Regions from separate parts of the Staphylococcus saprophyticus subsp. saprophyticus ATCC 15305 genome, predicted to be linked through region 1. Evidence: riboswitches for the same ligand, from Rfam matches in the RefSeq annotation. Region 1 holds a riboswitch; each other region holds the start of a gene.
The links. A riboswitch is a leader RNA that binds a small molecule or an ion and turns the genes downstream of it on or off. The one in region 1 is predicted to bind thiamine pyrophosphate.

Region 1 (5,958 bases):
GCTAGGTTAAACCATAAGAAATAAGGATGTTCTGTAAATCCACCGCTTGATGGATATTTCAATACGAAGAATAGTCCCATAATGATTGGCATTTGAATAAGGATTGGTAAACATCCTAACATGCTCTTCATCGGATTCATATCGTATTTTTTATAAACTTCCATCATTTCTGAGTTTGCTGCCATTTTTTCTTCTTGTGTACGCGAACGCTTAACCTTCTCTTGAATTGCATCAATATCCGGTTTTGCAACTTTCATTTTTTCACGCATCATATGACTATTTTTATAGTTTGATAACATGAATGGTAACAATACGATACGTATTACTAACACAAGTACTACGATTGCTAAACCATAGTCATTATTAAAACTAGTTCCCAACCAATGTATTACATTATCCATTGGCACATAAAACGTATTATAGAAGAAACCGTCTCTATTTTCAGGTTTAGAATAGTCACAGCCTGCTAAAAAGACCATTACACCTAATAATAAAGGTAGTAGTGCTTTCTTTTTCATTTTTCCACCTCTAATGATATATTCACATAGAATTTATTTTATCATACTCAAAGGGAAGTAGAAAACAAAAAAAGAAATATTTATACTTTATTCAACATTTTGTAAGAATTGACTAATTGTATTTGAAATATTTTCACTCTTTGTAATAGCTGAAATAATGGATATACCGTCTGCACCAGCTTGCATAACTTCCCTCGTATTTTCAACATTTATACCACCGATTGCTACGATTGGAAAATGATTAACATGCGCTCTTAATTTCGTTATCATTTCTGGCCCTACTGGTAAATTTGCATCATCTTTAGATGTCGTTGCGTACATTGGCCCAACGCCAATATAGTCCACATGTGCTAAATTAGATGTTTTATATTCATCTATATTACTAATGCTTAAACCAATAATTTTTCCTTTAAATTGTTCAGCAAATACTTTAACATCCATATCATCCTGACCAACATGAATCCCATCCGCACCAATCTTATTGGCTAAGGCAACATCATCATTAACGATAAATGGTACTGCATAATCATGACACAAAGCTAATAATTTCCGTGCTAAGTCCTCTTTTTCATCTCCAATTAATGCACCGTTACCTTTTTCTCTAAATTGGAACATGGTTATTCCAGATTCAAGTGCTTCAGTCACAACATCTATAATAGTTGTCTTACTTTCAATATCTTGCGTGCCACAAATAAAATACAGTTTCAAATTATTTTTATCAAACATTACTGCACCTCTTGTATATCACTTTGATTTGAATAATCATCATAAGTCACTTGATATAGTGCATCTAATAATAACGTCATAAATGTACCAGGACCTTTGTCTTCCGCAAGTTGCTCTGCCTTTTCCGCAGCGATATTATAAATTGAAGTGGCTTCAACTAACTGGCTGATTGAAGTTGTTTCATCTGTCGGTAAAAAACTAGCTATGACAGCACCTAATAAACAGCCTGCACCCGTTACTTTGGCCAACAAAGCCGATCCATTATTCAGTTGATATATTTGATTGTCTTGAATCACAACATCCTCTTTGCCAGTGATGATTATCGCACTATTTAATCGTTTATGCGCTTCTTTGGCAATTTCTATCGCATTTAAATTATCATCACTGTCCGTTCCTTTCATCTTAGCATCATTATTTATCAACGCTAAAATTTCAGATGCATTCCCTTTTATAACTACTACATCTACAGTATTTAAAAAAGTTTTACAAAAATCCTTGCGATATTGGGATGCACCGACAGCAACTGGATCAAATACAATTGGCGTGCCTACTTCATTAGCTGTTTTAGCAATTTCTAAAATGTCCTGCTCTCTATCTTTAGTTAAAGTACCAATATTAATGAGCAGTGCATTAGCAGGTGTTAACATATCTATCGCTTCTTCAGGTGCTTGACTCATTGCTGGGCTTGCACCCAAACTTAAAAGTCCGTTTGCCGTAAAGTTCTTTACGACATCGTTTGTGTAACAAATAACGAGTGGATTATTCGTTCTTAAATTATTTAAACTATTCATCATCTAGACCTACCTTTTTCATATATGCAAAGTGATTTACAGGTCCTCTACCTTGACCAATTTCTGGCGTATATTTAATGCTTAATGAAATAAATTTTTTAGCTTTTTTCACTGCGTCATAAATCGTTCTACCTTTTGCCAGTTCAGCTGTAATTACTGCTGAAAAAGTACAACCTGTACCATGGGTATGCTGCGTATCATAACGAGGTTCTTCAAACGTATAGACCTCATCTTTAGTAAATAAATAATCTTTAGCAGTTTCTAAATCTTCAGCATGTCCGCCTTTAATAACAACACCCTTACTCCCAATTTCATTAATAAATATGTTGCCTGCTTTATATATCGCTGCCTCATTATCAATCTTTAATCCAGTGATTTCTTCAGCTTCTGGTAAGTTTGGAGTCGCTACTGTTGCATAGGGTAACAATATATTTTGTAAATCTGCTTTCGCGTCATCATCCATCAATGAATCACCACTTTTAGCTAACATAACTGGATCAATAACATATGGTATCTCAGGATATTTCACTAAGTATTCTTGAATTAATTGCATCATTTCCTTTGAAGCAATCATACCAGTTTTAATGGCATGTGGTAATTCGTCATCAAACACACTTGCCAGTTGTTCAGATAACCACTGTGGCTCAAGATTGTGAATATGTTGTACACCTTTAGTGTTTTGCGCAACAATGCTTGTAACAGCCACCATACCATATACGCCACAAGCATGAAAAGATTTCAAATCTGCCATTACACCAGCACCTCCTGTTGGATCAGTACCAGCAATTGTCAATGCAATATTGGGTTTATTCATTTTTCATACCTCCATATGACCATGATTCTTCATTAAATGACATATTAAAAAAGTTTCTTTCATGTACTGTACTTTGTAAAAAGCATTGTTTTATCTCATTTTTTTCTTTTTCACTACAATGCTTCGTCAATTTATCCATTAAATTATCAAATACAATAACTAATTCATCCATTTCAGTACTATAAAATTCAAACCATTTAGCTAAAATAGAATCTTTATTTAATTCTTTATCCCTTAATGCTTCTTGAGCAATGAATTGATAAACATAAGGACAAGGTGCCATTGCAGCAATCGTATAAGCAGCATTTTCTTTAGCATACGCATTGAAATACATATGTTTAATATAATGATCGCCACTCGGTGGCCAAACTTTCTCTTGTACGATTTCATTATAACTTTCTTGGACATAATCCGCTAAAATTTCATGTGCTTCCACTTCACCATCTACTATAAATTGAATTTGTTCAACCAAAAATCGAACATCATTTAAGTTCCCCATTTTTGGAATTAACAGTGCGTATATATTCGCAAATTCATTTAAATAAGAAGCATCTGCTCTTAAATAGAATTTGGTTGCTTCAGTCGGTAAATTCCCATGTAACATACCTTGTATAAATGGATCGTGGTAGATTTGATTAATAATTGGTTTAGCTTCTTTTTTTAACTGTTCTGAAAATAACACAAAAATCCTCCTATAAATAAAAAAACTACATTCCCGACAGAAACGTAGTTAATTAATAGCGAGGATTTATACCCCAACTTTAGATTAAACTACTTTCCTACGTTGGTATTAACCAAATCAGGTTGTAAGGGTCTGAATTTAATCATCTCAGCCAACTGGCTCCCCTAGTAGCGTTTTTATATTTTATTTAATTAAAAGATAACAAAATACTGACAAATTTGCAAAATAACTGACTATAAAAAAAGCTGAGACATATATGTCTCAGCTTTAAATATTTATCTTAAGTTCATTACTACACTTAATTTTTTATGCAGTAACCCATTGTGAAGCGCCTGCTGTGTTGTAAAGTTTAACAGCTGCTGCGTCTTGTACTGCTTCAGGTGCTTCTGTTGGTGATACACCTTGATATTCAGATGGTGCTACTGAATCCCATGTGCTTTGTAAGAATTGATATTTTCCTGCTGCACCTGATGATGGGTTAACAGCTTTAAGGTCGCCGCCTGATTCACGTTGCGCGATTGCTTGTAAATGAGAGTTAACATTTACTGATGAACCTTCTGAAGCTTCACTTGAACTAGATTCATTTGAAGTTGATTCATTTGAGCTTGAAGTAGTTTGTGTAGTTGCTTCTTGTTGTGGTTGTTGTGTTTCTTCAGTTTGTGGTGCAGCTTCTTCTGCTGGTTGTTCAGTTGAAGCTTGCTCAGTTTGTTGTGGTTGTTCAACTTGTTGTGGTTGCTCAGCAGTTTCTTGTGCTGGTGCATTAGTTGAACCTTGTCCATAGCTCCAAGTCCAATATTGACCGTCTGATTGGAAGCTATAATCAGTATTATTGTAATTAAAGTTTATATTATAAGCACCGTCTTGTACTGGCGCTTCATTTAATGATTCTGGATTACTTTGAGCTTGTTGTGCTAATTGTGCTTTGTCAACGCCTTGTTCTGAAGCGTCTGCTGAATTTCCTGCTGCGAATCCTGTTACGCCAAGTCCAACTGCTAATGTTGATGCTACTACTGTTTTTTTCATTGTAAAAAAGTCCTCCTATAAGGTAATTAAGTTTATTTTTATTTATGATTAATTTGCAAATACAACTATAACATTCAAAAAATCGTTGTAGGTTACAGTGAAATAAAAAAAATCGGCTTTTTTTACAATGAAATTACATTTAATTTATCTTTGAATATAATTTTTTATCCCTTTAAAAACTTCTGTGATAGTTTTTAAAGGCTATGAAAAGTAAAATTTCACGTAATATGATTGTAATATATCAGATTATTCAGTTTTATTTAAATTACTTATTAGCGATTTGATTGCTGATTCTATATTAAATAAGCTATCCCTCTTATAGGGATATTTTAAGAGGGATAGCCAATAGAAGTATAATTGATAGTAGGATTTAAATGTATATTAAAGTGGATGATTAGATTAGGGGTAGATTTAGGGTGGGTGGTTTATACAATTTCATATATATCATTATTTTGTACGTTAATGTCTTTAAATGCATTTTGGGAATGCTCTAGCGGGAATGGTTCAAAAAGTAAATCATTTTTATCTTTGTTTTGTGGAGACATGAATTTAATTGATTCAATAAGTATTTCTGATACAAAATGCGTCTGACCTTCTTTTTCATATTTATGTGATTGCATTTGGCCTGTTATACCTACAAGTGAGCCTTGCTTCGTATATTTCTCAATGTTTGTTGCCATTTTTCCAAATGCTTTACAAAATAAATAATCACATACCGGGGTTTGATTCTTATCTTTATAGTTCCTTGATACAGCTACACAAAATGTAGCTAATTTTTTCTCCTCCTTATCATATATTTTAGGGTCCTTAGTTAGTCGCCCTACGATAACAATGTTATTAATCATATGTCACCTCCTTTATAACTATATTCTATGAATTTTACACAATACCGTCAAAGTACAATAACACAGAATTCAAAAGATGTTTTAATACTAAATTCTACAAATTTTACCTTTCTCTTTTAAAATTACGTTATAATGATTGTATAATTCGAATAATTGTAGAAGTTAAATTTATTAATTGGATGTGAGGACGATGAAATCATTTAAAGCTGTTCGATTTCAAATCGTATCAGATAGTGGTGGCGTTACAGAATATGAAATAGAAGATGGCGTTATTATCAATAAAGAAAATAGTGGAACTGGTTGGTTATTAGAAATTGTTATTTCAGATTATCATTATGAAACAATGAAACAATATATGGATGATGAAACTTTATTAGATATACGCGTAGTGATTACACGTCCAGCAAATGATCCGGCTCTTTTTGATGCGACGATTAAAAACATAAAAAAACTGGAAAGTACAATCTCCATCGTTTTTGAATGTCATATTTATACATTAAGACAAGTATATGCAGAAAGTTTATTAGAACAACTTATTGATGAAGGTTTAACAGGAGAC
Region 2 (5,958 bases), 770 kb from region 1:
ATGAACAAGATGAAAGGTATCGATAAACTTAATATGAATGAAAAGCAAATCGATCATATTAAAGCAATTATACAATCCATGACACCAAGTGAACGTAACGATCCAGATACTTTAAATGTATCTCGAAAAAAACGTATCGCTAAAGGCTCAGGACGTTCAGTTCAAGAAGTTAACAGATTGATGAAACAATTCAATGATATGAAGAAAATGATGAAACAATTTTCCGGTGGCGGCAAAGGTAAAAAAGGAAAACGTAAACAGATGGAAAATATGATGAATGGTATGAATTTACCGTTTTAAAATGTGTTTCTTAAATTGAGTAATAATTAAAAAGTAGTAATCCACAGCAGAGTCGTGGATTACTACTTTTTTTGTGCTACATCCAATCTATAAACTAATAGAAAGCGTACGATGTTGAATCACTATTAAATTCCAATATTTTCTCTAAATGTTGTACCTTCGTATTCAGTACGATACAATCCACGTTTTTGTAATTCAGGCACAACATCATCGACAAAATCTTCTAAACTATTTGGAAATTCTGGAGGCATTAAGTTAAAACCATCCGCAACACCCGCGTCAAACCAGCGTTCCATTTCATCTACAATATCCTTTGGTGTTCCGATGAGTGTTAAATGCCCACCTCCAGCACTTAAATAACCTAATAACTCACGTAATGTTGGATTTTTATCTTTAATGATTTCTAGCACAGTTTGATAGCGTCCTTTAGGTCCTTTAAAAGATTCGACAGGTGGTAATGGTGGTACCGGTTCATCCAAATCCCAGCTATGGCAATTTTGACGAATAAAAAAGGCTAATTGATTTAAAGCGGTATCAACTTCTAAAGATTCATCGAGTTTTTGTTTTTTTGCATAAGCTTCTTCATAAGTTTGTCCGACATATGCAACTAATCCAGGAAATACTTTCAAACTATCTTTAGGCTTACCTTCTTGTATCAATTTTTGATTTAATTTGTTCTTGAAAGCGCTAGCTTGATTGAAATTCCAAGCAACAGCATAAACTGCATCAGCATATTTAGTTGCTAATGCGATACCAGGATCGGAGGCGCCCGCTTGCATTGCAATGGGTTTCCCTTGAGGGCTACTTGGGGTTGTTAAAGGTCCACGGACATTGAAATGTTCTCCTTCATGATTAATAGCGTTGATTGCTGATGGATTGATTAACTTATTATCTTCTTTATCGTGTAAAAAGTCATCCAATGACCATGATTCGAGTAAACGATTCATCACTTGTGCAAATTCATCTGCTTTTTTATAGCGTTCCTCGTGTTCAGGTAAATGGTCCATACTATGATTAGCAGCTTCCATATCAGTCATTGACGTTACTAAATTCCAACCAGCACGACCTTGACTCATATGGTCTAGACTGAGTAGTTGTCTAGCAGCTGTGAATGGATTGGAGAATGTACTAGATATCGTAGCAACTAGGCCCACATGTTGTGTAACTTGCGATATTGCTGCTAAATTAACGAGGGGATCAAACCAAAATGCAGGCATATCACTTTTCGAACTAGCTGGAAAAGATTGATTGTCAGCAAAAAATATGGCATCAAATAAGCCTTGTTCTGCAGTTCTTGCTAATGATTGATAATAAGTAATATCACCAATACGCTCAATGCTTGAATGTGGCATACGCCATGCAGCCTGGTGATGGCCACAAGCATAGATAAGTACACCAATGCTTAAATGTTGTGATTGTGTCATTGAATGACTCAGTCCTCCTTATTAGTTCATTGTTAAGCCACCGTCGACTGTAAAATTTTGACCTGTGATGCCATTTGCTTCATCTGATACGAGATATGCAACCATATTAGCAACATCTTGTGGTGCGGTTACCTTTTTTATTGGAGTGGTTTGAGCAATTAAATCGAATACTTCAGTAGTGGTACTTGCACTTGCATCCGTTGTCTTTAATAAGCCGCCAGAAACGACATTAGATGTGATACCATATTGACCTAATTCTGCAGCTAAATTGCGTGAAAAACCAATCAAACCAGCTTTAGCTGTTGTATATTCATGATAAGGGACGACAGGATTTTGAAATAAATTTGTACCAATTGAAATGATATGGCCATTTTGTCTTTCGATGAATTGAGGTATAACACTTTGACACAAATTAAAAGCAGCTTTCAATGTACCATCAATTTGTTGTTGATAATCCTCCCATGTAAGGTCAACAAATGCTTGTTGTTGAACAGGGTCAAATTTAAAGCCAACAAGTGCATTATTGACTATAGCATCTATGTGACCAAAATATTGCGTAGCTTTCTCAACTAACGCGTCTATTTCATTGCGTTTTGTAACATCTGCTTGGATAGCGATTGATTGATGAGTTCCAATTTCATCTACAAGTTGTTGTGCAGCTTGTCTGCTGTTGTGATAGTTTATGACAACGTTATGTCCTTGTTGCGCTAATGTGTTCACGATTGTCGCACCTAATCCTCGACTGCTACCAGTTACAATTACAGTTTTTTTCATTTTATACACTCCTTATTTTCTATAAAAAAATACACAACGCTCCTGAAAGAAGGTTGTGTATAATGAATATCGACATATGTATCAAAGTACTTCAAAATATTGAAATATGCTAGACTTCACACTTTCCTCCGCTAGTTTAAACTAGATCAGGTTCAAAGGGTTTGAGTCAGACTCATCTCAGTTAGAAACACCCCTAGTGCATTTGTTATGTAATTTAAGTTAAATGTATATTTTTTAGTGAATTATGTCAAGTTAAGGGTGATTAAGGAGATGTGACTTCCCAAGAATTAAAGTAGAAAAAGAATTTTGCGTAATAATGAAATTGGTAAAGAAGAAACTCTTTACAAATTATTGAATTACTGTTATTATTATTTCTTGTAGAAAATAAAAACTATGAAAACAAAAGGAGCGAATATAAATGGCAGTTAAATTACGTTTAACACGTTTAGGTTCAAAAAGAAATCCATTCTATCGTATCGTAGCAGCTGATGCTCGTGCACCACGTGACGGTCGTAATATCGAACAAATCGGTACTTACAACCCAAACAATGTGAATGCAGCTGAAGTTAAAATCGACGAAGAATTAGCACTTAAATGGTTAAAAAATGGTGCGAAACCAACTGATACAGTTCATAATATCTTATCAAGAGAAGGCATCTTGAAGAAATTTGACGATCAAAAATAGGATTTCGACAAATAAACAAATATATGATTTGTAAGGGTACCTTGAAGGGTACTCTTTTTTTATAGACATTATCGATAATAATATAAGCAAGTTGATATTTTAAAAATGTCATTACATGAATATTGTATTTGTGTCACTGCGTATAACTTCACATGTTATAATAATAAGACAAATCATAGCATACATAATCAATTTTAATAGATAAATAATAGTGGAGGCACGTATATGAAGGTAGAGATAGGTAAAATTGTTAATACACATGGTATTAAAGGAGAAATAAAAGTAAAATCAAATTCAGATTTTACAGAAACACGCTTTCAGCCTGGGGAGCTTGTAATTATTGAACGTAAAAATAAAGAGCCATTAGAATTCACAATTGCTTCTTATCGTATGCATAAAGGTCTTCATATGTTGACATTTGAAGGCATTAATAATATTAATGATATTGAATATTTAAAAGGTGAAACCATTATGCAAGAACGAGATCATGAAGAAATAGAACTCGGTGAACATGAATTTTATTATTCAGATATCATTGGTTGCACTGTATTTGATGACGATGATACACCAATTGGACGCGTTACAGAAATTTTCGAAACAGGCGCAAATGACGTGTGGGTAGTTAAAGGTGACAAAGAGTACTTGATTCCATATATCGCTGATGTTGTTAAGGATATTGATGTAGAGGGTAGACGTATTCAAATTACACCAATGGAAGGATTGTTGGATTAATGAAGATTGATTTTCTAACTTTATTTCCAGAAATGTTTAATGGTGTTTTAAACCAATCCATTTTAAAGCGTGCACAAGATAAAAATATGTTAACAGTCAATACAGTTGATTTTAGACATTTTGCAGAAAATAAACATAATCAAGTGGATGATTATCCTTTTGGTGGTGGTCAAGGCATGGTATTAAAGCCTGAACCCATTTTTAATGCAATGGAAAGTATTGAAAAAACAGATGACACAAGAGTGATTTTAATGTGTCCGCAAGGCAAACCATTTACACAAGCGATAGCAAATGAACTAAGCCAATCAGAACATGTAGTGTTTATTTGTGGTCATTACGAAGGCTATGACGAAAGAATACGTGAACACTTAGTTACAGACGAGATTTCTATGGGAGACTATGTATTAACGGGAGGCGAATTACCTGCAATGGTGATGACAGACGCCATAGTGAGATTATTACCAGGTGTTTTAGGTAACCAACAATCTCATGAAGATGATTCATTCCAAGATGGCTTATTAGAATTCCCACAATATACAAGACCACGAGAATATAAAGGGATGAGTGTACCGGATGTATTACTTTCAGGTAATCATGCTCATATTGATCGATGGCGACATGAACAAAAAATTCTACGTACATTTGTAAAACGACCAGATTTATTAGAACGGTATCCAATGACAGTTGAAGAAAAAGATATTGTAGAAAGATACAAAAAGCAATTGAAAAAAGACTAGCAATGTGCTAACATATTTTAAGTGTGCGACACACGAAAAATCACTATGATCCGCTGCTATATTTTGTCGAGGCAAGAACATAGGTTGAAGGAGAGAAAAAATAATGAGTAATCACAAATTAATCGAAGCAGTAACTCAATCGCAATTACGCACAGATTTACCTTCATTCCGTCCAGGTGACACTTTAAAAGTGCACGTACGTATTATTGAAGGTACACGTGAACGTATCCAAGTATTCGAAGGTGTAGTAATCAAACGCCGTGGTGGAGGTATTTCAGAAACTTTCACTGTTCGTAAGATTTCTTCAGGTGTAGGTGTGGAACGTACTTTCCCATTACACACACCAAAAATCGAAAAAATCGAAGTTTCACGTCGTGGTAAAGTTCGTCGTGCTAAATTATACTACCTACGTGAATTACGTGGTAAAGCTGCTAGAATTAAAGAAATTCGTTAATCAGCATATTAAGCATATAAAAAGCGGTTCTCATTATGAGAATCGCTTTTTTATTTAAATATATAGCTCACGACGATTAGTAAATGGCAAAGTCGTGGGCTTTTAATATGACCAAATAGGGACTAAAAAAATATGTCCTTAAATTTCTCTTTTTGAAGATTTTGAAATGCGCTTTGTAAAAATAATACTTGAGATGATACCTATCACCGTCAAAATAATTAATGTTTTATGGTAAGGTGGTGCATATTTGAGTTTGATTATTTCTTGTCCTTTATCAACAGGAATGACAGTCATTATACCATTACCTTGCTTTACAGTGACTTTTTTATCTCCTTCATAGGCTTGCATCCCATCTCTATACGCCATTGGCAAGACTAAGTAGCCTGCATCATTTTTATGCTTATGAATCGTATAGCCATTACGTTGTTGTGTGACTTTAACAGCGTCTAATGAACTAGATGCATGGCGCAAGGTATGATAATCTTCGCCATATATGCCTTTAACATTCACTCTATACTTACCTTTAGACAATTTAAGATTAAGTTTTTCGTTTGCTTTAACCCTCATTGTGACTGGTGTTACAAAACGTCTATATTTATAAGATAACTCATTACGATGTTGATTGTATTCGTTAATACCAACGTCATGTTCCTTATCTGGAGAAAGTAATTCAACATCCATTTCAACGTACATATCTTTATATTTATTAGCAATAGACGAAGGCAATTGGTAACTTATACCACCATTGTCTTTTTCTATAATCAGTTGATGATTATCTAATCTGTGTGCATCTTTTAGTGTTGCAGAAGCATCGGATAATAAGTTTTTATTCGGCTTGAACGATTGATTGGC
Region 3 (5,958 bases), 960 kb from region 1:
AGCAATAAATTTATCTTTTTTATCTCTAGCTTTTTGAATATCAACACTTCTGCGCGTTTTACGTGTAAATTCTGTTGTTTTATCTTGTAGTGTCTTCCATGTTTCTTTCGTTTGATTTGTTACTGATCCTTTGTTAGTTCTTGATAATTCTGGTTCTTCTTCCCCAAGTTCTTGTTTTGTTAAAGGAAGTGATCTTCTTAAAAATAAGAAGTTCCAAATAGACATTTGTCCAAGTAACCACATGATAATAAAGAATGTGTTAACACTCAAAATATCAATAGGAATGATTTCATCGCTTTCAATTCTTCCGTATAAAACAATTTGCGTTATTAAGTAACTTATCCCATAACTGAAAATAATCCATAAATAATGATATTTTCTATGTTCTGTATTTAACTCGTCCTTATAAACGATATAACCAATATGAATTGCAAATGGTATTACGAAAATAATAGCAAAAAAGCTATAAACTTGAGTCATCAATATCAGTGTTATGATGAAAAAAAGAATACCAATAACTAAAAAGAATACTGAAATATCATAGTCATATCTTGTCGTTCTATATAAAGTAAAGCCAATCATAATGACACCAATACCAAATAAAGCAATAATGATGGCACTAATTATCGGGAAATTACCTATGTAATTACTCATTACTCTAATTATTTCACTAAAAAATGCATTTATAAAATCCCATACATTATGAATGTGCAAATCAATTTTACCTTTACCATTTAATTTATTAATTAATGGTAAATTAATTAAAATGATAAGACCTGTGAAAAGCGAAACGATGCCTATAACATAACTATATAATATCTCAGCGTGTTTCTTCAAAAAAGACATACCATTCACCTCAAAAGTTATTATATATGAACATTTAGTTCTTGTCTTTAATTATCTAATAAATAAGTCCATAGTATGATATAAAATGACTTATAGTCAAATTCCCACTTACAATTCATGTTTAAACAATTTTATAAATTTAACTTATTAAGTACATTATCGATGCATTATTTACATTATCCATTAATTAACATTAATCTCATATCAAACTATTGTAATTATATTGAAGTGTTTATATTTTATTCAATTGTGGTATATACTAAATATAGATAATCATAACTATGAAGGAGTGCTTTAATTATGAGTAAAGAAGAATTAAATAAAGAAGCAGCTGAAAAAGCTAAAAAAGCAGAGGATAAATTAAAAGAAGAAAAAGAATCTGCAAAAGATAACACTGAAGAAACTAAACAAAATATTCAAGATACTTTAGACTAGTATAGATACTTGGTATTAATAGTAATTCAATATAAATGTAAATCCGATATGGGAGTGCGACATCAAATCTTATCGAAATGAGGTTTGTGTCCATTCCTATTTTTAAGGGTTTTATAACATGATTACATGTAATAAACTTAAATAACAACGTTTGTCCTTAAAATAATCACTCTATTAACCAACAATTTCTAGCATAACCTTGACATAAACGACGAAAAGTCATACATTATAATTAAATTTAAATAAATCATTCGCACTAGGGGTGTTTTGTGACTGAGATGAGGTATACCCTCAAACCCTTTGAACCTGATCTAGATTAAACTAGCGTAGGAAAGTGTATTGCGATATCACTGAGTAACTTTGGTATCCGTATGCCTATATAAAAACGCGCAACTTTCTAGAAGGTTGTGCGTTTTTTATATTAGGAGGAACAATGATGTCAAAAGGTTTAAAACTATCCGAAATACTTGTAACTGTGCTTATCGCAGTTGTTTTCGCTATTATTTATAATATTTGGAATTTTGTCTATAAAGCTGTACAGGTAACTGGACTTCATTTTGAAGAACTCACTTATGGTGCCTGGTTTATGGCAGCAGTCGTAGCTTATCTCATAATTCCAAAAGCCGGTATTGCTGTGCTTGCAGAATTTGCTGCAGGTGCTGGTGAAACAATTGTAATGGGTCGTTTTGATATTGCAACGATGGTCTATGCATTATTACAAGGTTTAGCTTGCGAAATTATATTTGCTATTTTTCGATATAAATCACGTTCAGCAATGGTTGCGATGCTAGCAGGATTTTTAGCTTCAGTTGCAACACTACCTTTAGATTTTGCCTATGGTTATCTAGGAGAAGTCGCGGGTTGGAATCTTGCTTTATACATCATATTTAGATTAATTAGCGGTATTATCGTTGCCGGTCTCTTATCTTATTATATTGTTAAAGCACTTGACCAAACTGGTGTAACAAAATTATTCAGACCAGCAACCCAGAGTGATTATGACAATCTATAAGGAGTAATAATGTTGATAGCTACTAAAAATTTACGCTTGAAATATCCAAATGGTCAAAAAAAAATATTCGACAATTTGTCTATTCAAATAAAAGATAAAGAAAAGGTATTATTATTAGGTCCTTCTGGTTCAGGTAAAAGTACTTTATTAAACGTACTTAGTGGCATTGTGCCAAACTTGATAGATTTGCCGTTAAAATATGATGCATTAGAAGTCGATCCTTCAAGTGGTGTCATATTCCAAGATCCAGATACTCAATTTTGTATGCCTAAAGTTTATGAAGAACTTGCATTTGTACTAGAAAATCAACAAGTTCCTCGGGAAGAAATGGATCATCGTATTGAGGAAGCACTAATGACAGTTGGATTAAACGTGGACAAAAATCAATATATTAATGAATTAAGTGGCGGTATGAAACAAAAACTTGCGATTGCTGAGACAATTTTACAACAAGCAACGACACTATTTTTAGATGAACCTACCGCGATGTTAGATGTAGAGTCAACTGCTGATTTATGGCAAAAAATTCAATCATTGTGGCGAGACCAAACTGTACTTATAGTAGAACACAAAGTCGAACATATATGGCAACATGTCGATCGTGTCGTTTTAATGAATTATGATGGTGCCATCATTGCAGATGCCCCACCTTCTCAAATTTTAAATTATTATGAAGCGCTATTAACTGAATATGGTGTTTGGCATCCAAAAGCTTGGCATTCTGCACCAAAAGCACTAAATTTTTCAGATTCTGATTCATCTCATTTTAATTTCCAAATTCAAGATGCAGTTATTAAACGTGGAAAGCAGCAACTCATTAACATTCCTAAGTTAAATGTCAATGCGGGAGAATGGATATCCATTACCGGGTCCAATGGTTCAGGTAAAACTTCACTGCTCGAATCAATGATGCAATTAATTAAATATGAAGGTCAGATGTACATCAATCATCATATTTACACTAAAATTAAATCTGCAGCAAAATCTATGTATCTTGTGTATCAAAATCCCGAATTACAATTTATAACAAATTCTGTATACGACGAAATTCATATACAAAACAAAAACAAATTTAATTCAACGGATGAAGCTAAACAGCAAACTGAATCATTATTAAAAACGCTTAACTTAACATCAGTACAAATACAACACCCTTATGAATTATCTATGGGACAAAAACGACGCTTAAGTGTTGCCATTGCTTTAAGTGCTTCTTCTGATTTAATTTTACTTGACGAACCTACATTTGGACTTGATAGTCACAATACATTTAACCTAATTAAGCTGTTTCAACAGAGAATTAAACAAGGACAAACCATTATCATGGTTACACATGACCCAGAAATTATTGCACGTTACCCAACTCGAAGACTACATCTCGAACATCACCATTTAATAGAAAAGACAGGTGATACGTATGTTTGATATGTGGAAAAAACACCATTCCTTTATCGATGATGTAAATATCATTACTAAATTAGGGATTGCTGTTATATTATTCTTCTTTGTCATATTTGTTCATCAATTCGATTATATGTTTTATATTACGTGCTTAATGCTTGCTCTATTATTAATATTCAATGGCTTGCAATTTAAAATTACCTTAGTATTTATCACTTTTACGATACTTTTCAGTTTAGTGTCCGCATTATTCATGATTTTTTATGGTGATGGGACGCACTTACTATTCAAATTTGGGTTTATACAAATAACAACTGAAAGTTTGTATCGTGGCTTACATTTAGCGATGCGTACAACAACGGTTTCATTTTTTGGAATCTTAATTGCTTTTACTTCACAAATCGTTCTTGTATTTTATAGTTTAATGCAACATTTAAAAGTAAAACCCAAAGTAGCATATGCCTTTATGGCGGCAATACGCATGGTGCCATTAATGTTTATGTCTTTTTTACAATTAAGAAAATCATTAAAAATACGTTATCAATTAATAAGTGCCCAAAATTATCGAGGTATAAAAAGAGTCAAGCACCTCATCATTCCGTTATTAAGTCAAAACATCAGGAAGGCACATCAGCTTTCAGTAGCAATGGAAAAAAAAGGCTTCAAAGATGGGCCTCGAACATATTATTATCCTGCACCTTTCTCGTATAAAGATATTCTGTTAATTATAGTTATGGGACTCATATTAATAAGTGCCTATTACTTATCACTATATTTCCCAATAACTGGAATCGACGATGTCCGTATAACAAGTATTTATTAAAAAAGTTCAACTAACTTTTCGAAATCATTTTTATCCAAAAAAATAAAAGCGATGGAACAAAACCTAAACCAGTTTGTTCCATCGCTTTTTTGCTATTTTTGTTTTATCGCTTTGTCACTGATGTCAGAACGATAAAATAATGCATTACTTTGAATTTGGTCAACCGCTTCATAAGCATTAGCTTTAGCTTCACTAATGTCGCTACCTTCGCCTAAAGCGAGAATAACACGACCTCCTGAAGTTACGTAATGTTGATCAACTTTATTTAAACCACTTACAAAGTATCTTCCATCTAATGTAAACCCTGAAACGACCTCACCTTTATTATAAGTACCTGGATAGCCTTTAGACGCAAGCATAACCCCTACAACCGCATCTTTTTTCCACTTAAATTGAATCGGTTGCTTCGCCTCTAAATCTAAAATGTGTTGCATCAAATCACTTTCCATTCGAGTCAACAACACTTGCGCTTCTGGATCTCCAAACCTTGCATTAAACTCAATCACCTTAGGACCATCTTTTGTTATAATTGCGCCTATATATAGCACACCAAAAAATGAATAGCCCTCTTTCGCCATTGCTTGTGCAATTGGCTGAGCAATTTCTTTATTTGTACGTTCTATCATACCCTTATCAATATGAGGTACCGGACAGTATGCTCCCATACCACCAGTATTAGGACCTTCATCATTGTCAAACGCACGTTTATGATCTTGCGCAATACAATCAAATGGCACAGCATAATCTTGATTAACAAATGTCATAAGTGAAAATTCCTCGCCTTCAAGAAATTGTTCAAATACAACTGTGCCATTTTCTTCAGAATATAAAATGTCTATTCCTTCACGTGCTTCATCGATATTATTAGCAATAATAACACCTTTACCTGCGGCTAATCCATCTTTTTTCAGTACAATTGGAAATTCACATGTGTCAATATAGGCTAATGCATCTGTTTTGTTATTTGTTTCTTTGTAAGCTGCAGTTGGAATGTCATACTTTTCCATGAGTTGTTTTGCAAATAATTTTGAACCTTCAATTTGTGCTGCAGCTTCATTTGGACCAAATACTTTTATATTTTCTGTTTGCAATTTATCGGTTAATCCTTCGGTTAATGGCTGTTCAGGTCCAATAATTACCCATGAAACATTCTGTGTCTTAGCAAAATCTACAATTTTTTCATGATTCGCTTCATCTATATCTGTATGTACTGTCGCTATATTTTTCATAGCGCCATTGCCTGGTATCACATGAATTTCATTAATAAGTGGAGACTGTTTTAATTTAAATGCTAATACATGCTCTCTACCACCTGCACCAATTACGAGTACTTTCATAAGCTACATTTCCTCCAATATTAATTAATGTTTAAAATGTCTTACGCCTGTTGTAACCATTGCAATACCATGTTTATTTGCCATATCAATAGATTCTTGATCTT
Region 4 (5,958 bases), on a different replicon from region 1:
CACCATTAATCTTACATTTCATTTCGTTCACCTCTCCTAATCTGAAAATCATACAATTGTTTCGGCCTATGCCCACTGATAATCCATTGACTCATCAACTCACCTATTAAAGGCGAAAGTAAAATTCCATTGCGATAATGGCCAGCAATGACAAATAAGTCTTTATCCACTTCATCCATAATAGGCTGTTCGTTTTGACAATAAGGCCGTATACCTGACCATTGGTTTATGATTTTTCCATTTTTCAAATCTGGTATATAGTGCAAAGCTTGTGATTTAAGCCATGATTTACCAGAATTAGACACCCCAACTGAATAATCATTAAAGTAACTTGTTGCACCGATTAAATATCTATTTTTTAATTTTGGAATGACGTAACAACCATTAGTCAGAAACATGGTAATATTCAAGTTTAAATCAGGTTGTTCTACCAATAGCGCTTCTCCTTTTACCCCAATAACCGTTTCACAAGGTAAATATTGCTGTAAAAGTTTTCCTGTCCAAGCGCCTCCTGTGACAATTAACTTTTCAGTATAATAAGCTCCATTTCGTGTCTCCACACGGTACCCATCTTTTATGGATTCAATATGGGTTACAGTTGTTTGGTATATTCTATCTATATGTCTATTTGATAATGACTTCAACAACCCTTTAGTATAGCGGTTTGCATTGATTTGATTATCTTCAGGCATATAAATACCATTTGTATGTTTTGAAGTTATAGCACCGTTGGACATGTGTTGAACATCAGTAGGACTAAGACGTTCTACAGATGCAAAATGTTGTCTTAAAAATTGATATTGCTGTTCAATCTTTTTATTATCATAATGGTTCGTAGCCAATTTTATTAATCCACTATTTAAATACTCAATATCCACGCCAACCTCTTCCAACAAACTATCTCTTAGAGGTTTGAACATCTTTTGAGAAGTTGTTGCCAAACTAAACAAAGCACTATTTTTGGTGAATTCATTTTGCGCGCCTAACATCCCACCTGCTTTATAAGATGCATGCTTACCTGCTTCATCTCTATCTATCACAGCTATATTCGCAAAAGACTGACTTAACCCACGTGCGATTGACATGCCCATGACTCCCGATCCAATAATAATGACATCATACATGTCCATCCCACACTTCCTTCATGTTTATAAGTTTTTCTTTCGAATATTGATTAAAAACAGAAATACCGGCTATTCCTGAAAATCCATTAGGTAAAGAAGATAAAGTATGTTGATTAATACCTCCAATTGCAATAATCGGAATATCAATTTGTAGCGCTTCTTCAACCTCCGACTTTGCTCTAGGTGTTTGTTGAGGTTTAGATGACGTCTCGAATACGTGTCCAAATAATACAAAATCTAGCCCTAAATATTTAGCGTTAGCAATAGCATCTTTATGGTGCGTAGACATACTTATTTGCATATCGGGATAACTAGCTTGTACCTCCTCAATATAAGGATCACTTTCCCTAAAATGAATTGCCGACAAGTCACATTGTATGATTACATTGATATCACTATGAACAATAATCTTATCCTTAGGAAACTCATTTTTTAGTAATCCGTGAACCCACTGAATGACTTCTTCAGTATTCATTGGCACTCTTATTAATAAGTAATCGATAACGCCTTCGATTTCACAGTAATGCTTAATATGTGATTTAGACAAATCTTGATATGGTGTAATAGCAATAAACAATATTTTCACCCCAAATAAAAAAACGTTACTTTTCCTGGTGGAAAAATAACGTTGTATGATTACATTTATCATAGAAAACGCCACTTTCCTACGCCAGTGCGAACTGGATCAGGTTCTAGGAATCCCTCAGTTATTACTTCGGTCTCAGCCTTTATCAAAGGCACTTCCAGTGGTTTCTATCTATTAAATTTTCGTTTCATAATGTTTTAGTGATTACTTACAATCTAACTTATAATCATTTACTTTTCAAGTCTCACTTCAACTTTGACAACATGTATCCTAAAGTCAGCTGGCTTAATCGTGCATAATCACGCTTATAGAGACAACTCTAACAACCGTGCTGTTATCGGTCGTGTCTGACGATAGACTTCTTGATATATTTCAAAGTATTTAACATAGCGTTCATGATGCACTTCATTCGGCAGAAAAGTTCTATCATAGACGATAAATTGATCAACTACATCTTCTAGGCTTTCATACCAACTCAAACCGACAATAGCTAGCATTGCCGCCCCCATACAAGGCCCTTCTTCATATTTCAATTTACTGACTTTTGCATTAAATATATCTGCTTGCAATTGTAACCAAAAATCATTTCTTGCACCGCCACCGATTGATGTAATGTGCGTTATGTCCTTCCCTTGTTCACGTAAATGTACCAAAGTTTCATATAATGAATAAGTAATACCTTCAATTACTGATCTCGCTATGTCTGCATTTGTATGTAAAGTGCTTAGCCCGATAAAGCTACCTCTAATTTGCGAATCACCATGTGGTGTACGTTCACCTGATAGGTATGGGGCAAATAACAACCCTTCACTACCAATTGTAGAGTTACTTGCTAAGCTTAAAATTTGGTTAAAAGTTAAACCGGGAAACACATGTTTTTTTAACCAATTCAAACTATCTCCAGCAGCAAGCGTTACGCCCATTACATATGATTTATCTTCTACAACATGATTGAAATAGTGCAAATTATGACGATACGTCTTTCCTTCACCTGATTCACAAGTTAATAACGTACCAGAAGTACCAATACTGCATAATGTATCGTTGGATTTGATAACACCTGCACCAAGTGCACCACATGCATTATCGCCACCACCAGCAAAAACAGCTACCTCCCCTGTTAATCCTAATGATTTAGCTAGGCTGCTTTCTACATATCCAATAAAATCTCCAGATGATACAAGTGAGGGATAAATGTCGTGAATGCGAAATTGTGAGCCGGTTGTCTTTGACCAACTTTTTTGTTTTGGGTCCAATAATAATGTGCTCGAAGCATCTGAATATTCCATATTTATTTTACCAGTTAGCTTAAACCTCACGTAATCTTTAGGTAATAGGAACGTTGCTATCTTGTTCCAATTATTAGGTTCATTATCTTTTATCCAAAGCAATTTCGTTAATGTAAAACCTTCTAATACTGGGTTTGATAATATATAATCGCCAAATTGTTGTTCGATTGTTGTGCATTGATGGGTTGAACGAGTATCATTCCATAAAATTGCATTTCGAAGGGGTTTATTAGTACTATCTAATACCACTAAACTATGCATTTGACCAGATAACGATAAGCCTCTAATATAAATGTCGCTTAACGCGCTAGCACTTAATATTTGTCTAATACATGACTTGGTTGCCTCAAACCATTCGTCTGGTTGTTGCTCATTGCACCCAGATTGAAGTTGTATTATATCAAGTCCTTCACTAACTTTAGCTAGAACTTCTCCTTCTTTACTTACGGCTATAACTTTAACTGAACTTGTACCTATATCTATGCCTAACACTGCTTCATTCAATATCATCGATTCCTTTCTTTTGCTTTCTCTAATAAATTCGTTCTCGTTAAACCATAAGGGGAACTCATTACAGAAAATATATAACCTTCAGAAATACGTGCTAAAATAGCGGTTCTGTTGCAAAGTTGAATTTATAGTATAATTTTAACAAAAAGGAGTCTTCTGTATGAACTATTTCAGATATAAACAATTTAACAAGGATGTTATCACTGTAGCCGTTGGCTACTATCTAAGATATGCATTGAGTTATCGTGATATATCTGAAATATTAAGTGAACGTGGTGTAAACGTTCATCATTCAACGGTCTACCGTTGGGTTCAAGAATATGCCCCAATTTTGTATCAAATTTGGAAGAAAAAGCATAAAAAAGCTTATTACAAATGGCGTATTGATGAGACGTACATCAAAATAAAAGGAAAATGGAGCTATTTATATCGTGCCATTGATGCAGAGGGACATACATTAGATATTTGGTTGCGTAAGCAACGAGATAATCATTCAGCATATGCGTTTATCAAACGTCTCATTAAACAATTTGGTAAACCTCAAAAGGTAATTACAGATCAGGCACCTTCAACGAAGGTAGCAATGGCTAAAGTAATTAAAGCTTTTAAACTTAAACCTGGCTGTCATTGTACATCGAAATACCTGAATAACCTCATTGAGCAAGATCACCGTCATATTAAAGTAAGAAAGACAAGGTATCAAAGTATCAATACAGCAAAGAATACTTTAAAAGGTATTGAATGTATTTACGCTCTATATAAAAAGAACCGCAGGTCTCTTCAGATTTACGGATTTTCGCCATGCCACGAAATTAGCATCATGCTAGCAAGTTAAGCGAACACTGACATGATAAATTAGTGGTTAGCTATATTTTTTACTTTGCAACAGAACCAAAAATTTGATAGATATATTCGGTTGGATCAATTTCTTTTAAGTAATCTAAATCCCCATTTTTTAATTTCTTTTTAGCCTGTTTAAATAATCCTGAATAAACTAATACCTGTTTACCTTTAAGTGATTTATAGAATACATCAAATACTTTTTGATTTATTAAATAATCACTATCTTTACCAGAATACTTAGCCATTTCATATAACTCTTTATTATTATTTTGTCTTATTTTTTGAACTTGAACTTGTGTGATTTCTGAAATACCTGTTACATCACGCCATAAATCTAACCATTCTTGTTGACTAATATAATATCTTTTATCTGTGAAATACGATTTATTTACTGCAATTAACACGTGAAAATGAGGGTTATAATCATCTCTTTTTTTATTATATGTAATCTCTAACTTACGAACATATCCCTTTATAACACTATCTACTTTTTTTCTTTTTATAAGTTTTCTAAAAGAATTATTGTAACGTTTTATTTCATTTTCTAATTCATCACTCATTACGTTAGGTGTAGTTAAAGTTAAAAAGATAAACTCTTTTTTCTCTTGCTGCTTAATATATTGCATCATCAAGGATAAACCCAACGCATCTTTTCTGGCTTTTCTCCAAGCACAGACAGGACAAAATCGATTTTTACAAGAATTAGCTTTATATAATTTCTGTTTTTCTAAAGTTTTATCAGCTACAAAAGACAGAAATGTATTACAATCTTCAACTAAATCCATTTGATTCTCTCCAATATGACGTTTAATAAATTTCTGAAATACTTGATTTCTTTGTTTTTTCTCAGTATACTTTTCCATGTTATAACACATAAAAACAACTTAGTTTTCACAAACTATGATAATAAAAAAGTTGCTTTTTCCCCTTTCTATGTATGTTTTTTACTAGTCATTTAAAACGATACATTAATAGGTACGGAAAAGCAACTTTTTTTGTGTTTGAAAGCAGTCATATCAACACTTTAAGGGTAACTAGCCTCGCCGGCAATAGTTACCCTTATTATCAAGATAAGAAGAAACCGGCAAAAAACGACGAAAACGTAAGAGAAAAGACCTTAAAAAGTCTTTTCTCTTAAATCAATATTTCTAAGAATAAAGGTTACTTTTTTTCATCTTATAGTATATATTAGAACTAATATTCAGGAGGTATTTTATGAGAAAAATAATAGCAGAATTCTTAGGTACATTTATACTAGTTTTCTTCGGTACAGGAACAGCAGTGTTTATGAGTTTAAGTCCAGATAACAGCGTAGGCACACTTGGTGTCGCAATAGCATTTGGTCTAACAATAATTGCAGCTGCCTATGCAATAGGCGATATCTCTGGAGGTCATTTAAACCCTGCAGTTTCTTTAGGAATGTTTTTAGACAAACGTTTATCCTTAATAAACTTATTCATCTATACAATTTCCCAAACTATGGGCGCAATATTTGCTACATTTTTAATTTGGTCTATATCAAGCACATTAAAAACCGATCTTGACCAATACGGTGCAAACCTTCCTGGAGACCTATCTTTATCAGGTGCATTCTTAGTTGAAGTAA

Region 2: another riboswitch for thiamine pyrophosphate. It lies ahead of SSP_RS07750 (3-oxoacyl-ACP reductase); the one in region 1 lies ahead of tenA (thiaminase II).
Region 3: another riboswitch for thiamine pyrophosphate. It lies ahead of SSP_RS08615 (ECF transporter S component); the one in region 1 lies ahead of tenA (thiaminase II).
Region 4: another riboswitch for thiamine pyrophosphate. It lies ahead of SSP_RS12445 (thiamine phosphate synthase); the one in region 1 lies ahead of tenA (thiaminase II).

Annotation. Positions count from the first base shown of each region.
Region 1 is NC_007350.1:814,345-820,302, reverse strand. It holds gene yidC (membrane protein insertase YidC) at 1-518, opposite strand, end outside; gene thiE (thiamine phosphate synthase) at 606-1,244, opposite strand; gene thiM (hydroxyethylthiazole kinase) at 1,244-2,035, opposite strand; gene thiD (bifunctional hydroxymethylpyrimidine kinase/phosphomethylpyrimidine kinase) at 2,028-2,849, opposite strand; gene tenA (thiaminase II) at 2,842-3,531, opposite strand; TPP riboswitch at 3,609-3,707, opposite strand; gene SSP_RS03895 (transglycosylase family protein) at 3,838-4,554, opposite strand; gene SSP_RS03890 (single-stranded DNA-binding protein) at 4,980-5,399, opposite strand; gene SSP_RS03885 (YwpF-like family protein) at 5,590-5,958, shown strand, end outside.
Region 2 is NC_007350.1:1,589,298-1,595,255, reverse strand. It holds gene ffh (signal recognition particle protein) at 1-300, shown strand, start outside; gene SSP_RS07755 (LLM class flavin-dependent oxidoreductase) at 426-1,724, opposite strand; gene SSP_RS07750 (3-oxoacyl-ACP reductase) at 1,746-2,498, opposite strand; TPP riboswitch at 2,605-2,703, opposite strand; gene rpsP (30S ribosomal protein S16) at 2,917-3,183, shown strand; gene rimM (ribosome maturation factor RimM) at 3,409-3,915, shown strand; gene trmD (tRNA (guanosine(37)-N1)-methyltransferase TrmD) at 3,915-4,652, shown strand; gene rplS (50S ribosomal protein L19) at 4,756-5,106, shown strand; gene SSP_RS07725 (YfhO family protein) at 5,245-5,958, opposite strand, start outside.
Region 3 is NC_007350.1:1,779,153-1,785,110, forward strand. It holds gene auxA (lipoteichoic acid stability factor AuxA) at 1-846, opposite strand, end outside; gene graF (glycopeptide resistance-associated protein GraF) at 1,147-1,281, shown strand; TPP riboswitch at 1,530-1,631, shown strand; gene SSP_RS08615 (ECF transporter S component) at 1,718-2,293, shown strand; gene SSP_RS08620 (ABC transporter ATP-binding protein) at 2,306-3,718, shown strand; gene SSP_RS08625 (energy-coupling factor transporter transmembrane component T family protein) at 3,711-4,517, shown strand; gene purD (phosphoribosylamine--glycine ligase) at 4,610-5,854, opposite strand; gene purH (bifunctional phosphoribosylaminoimidazolecarboxamide formyltransferase/IMP cyclohydrolase) at 5,879-5,958, opposite strand, start outside.
Region 4 is NC_007351.1:29,560-35,517, forward strand. It holds gene thiS (sulfur carrier protein ThiS) at 1-22, opposite strand, end outside; gene SSP_RS12440 (NAD(P)/FAD-dependent oxidoreductase) at 12-1,124, opposite strand; gene SSP_RS12445 (thiamine phosphate synthase) at 1,117-1,710, opposite strand; TPP riboswitch at 1,770-1,879, opposite strand; gene xylB (xylulokinase) at 2,016-3,503, opposite strand; gene SSP_RS12455 (IS6-like element IS257 family transposase) at 3,670-4,344, shown strand; gene SSP_RS12460 (protein rep) at 4,385-5,215, opposite strand; gene SSP_RS12465 (aquaporin) at 5,568-5,958, shown strand, end outside.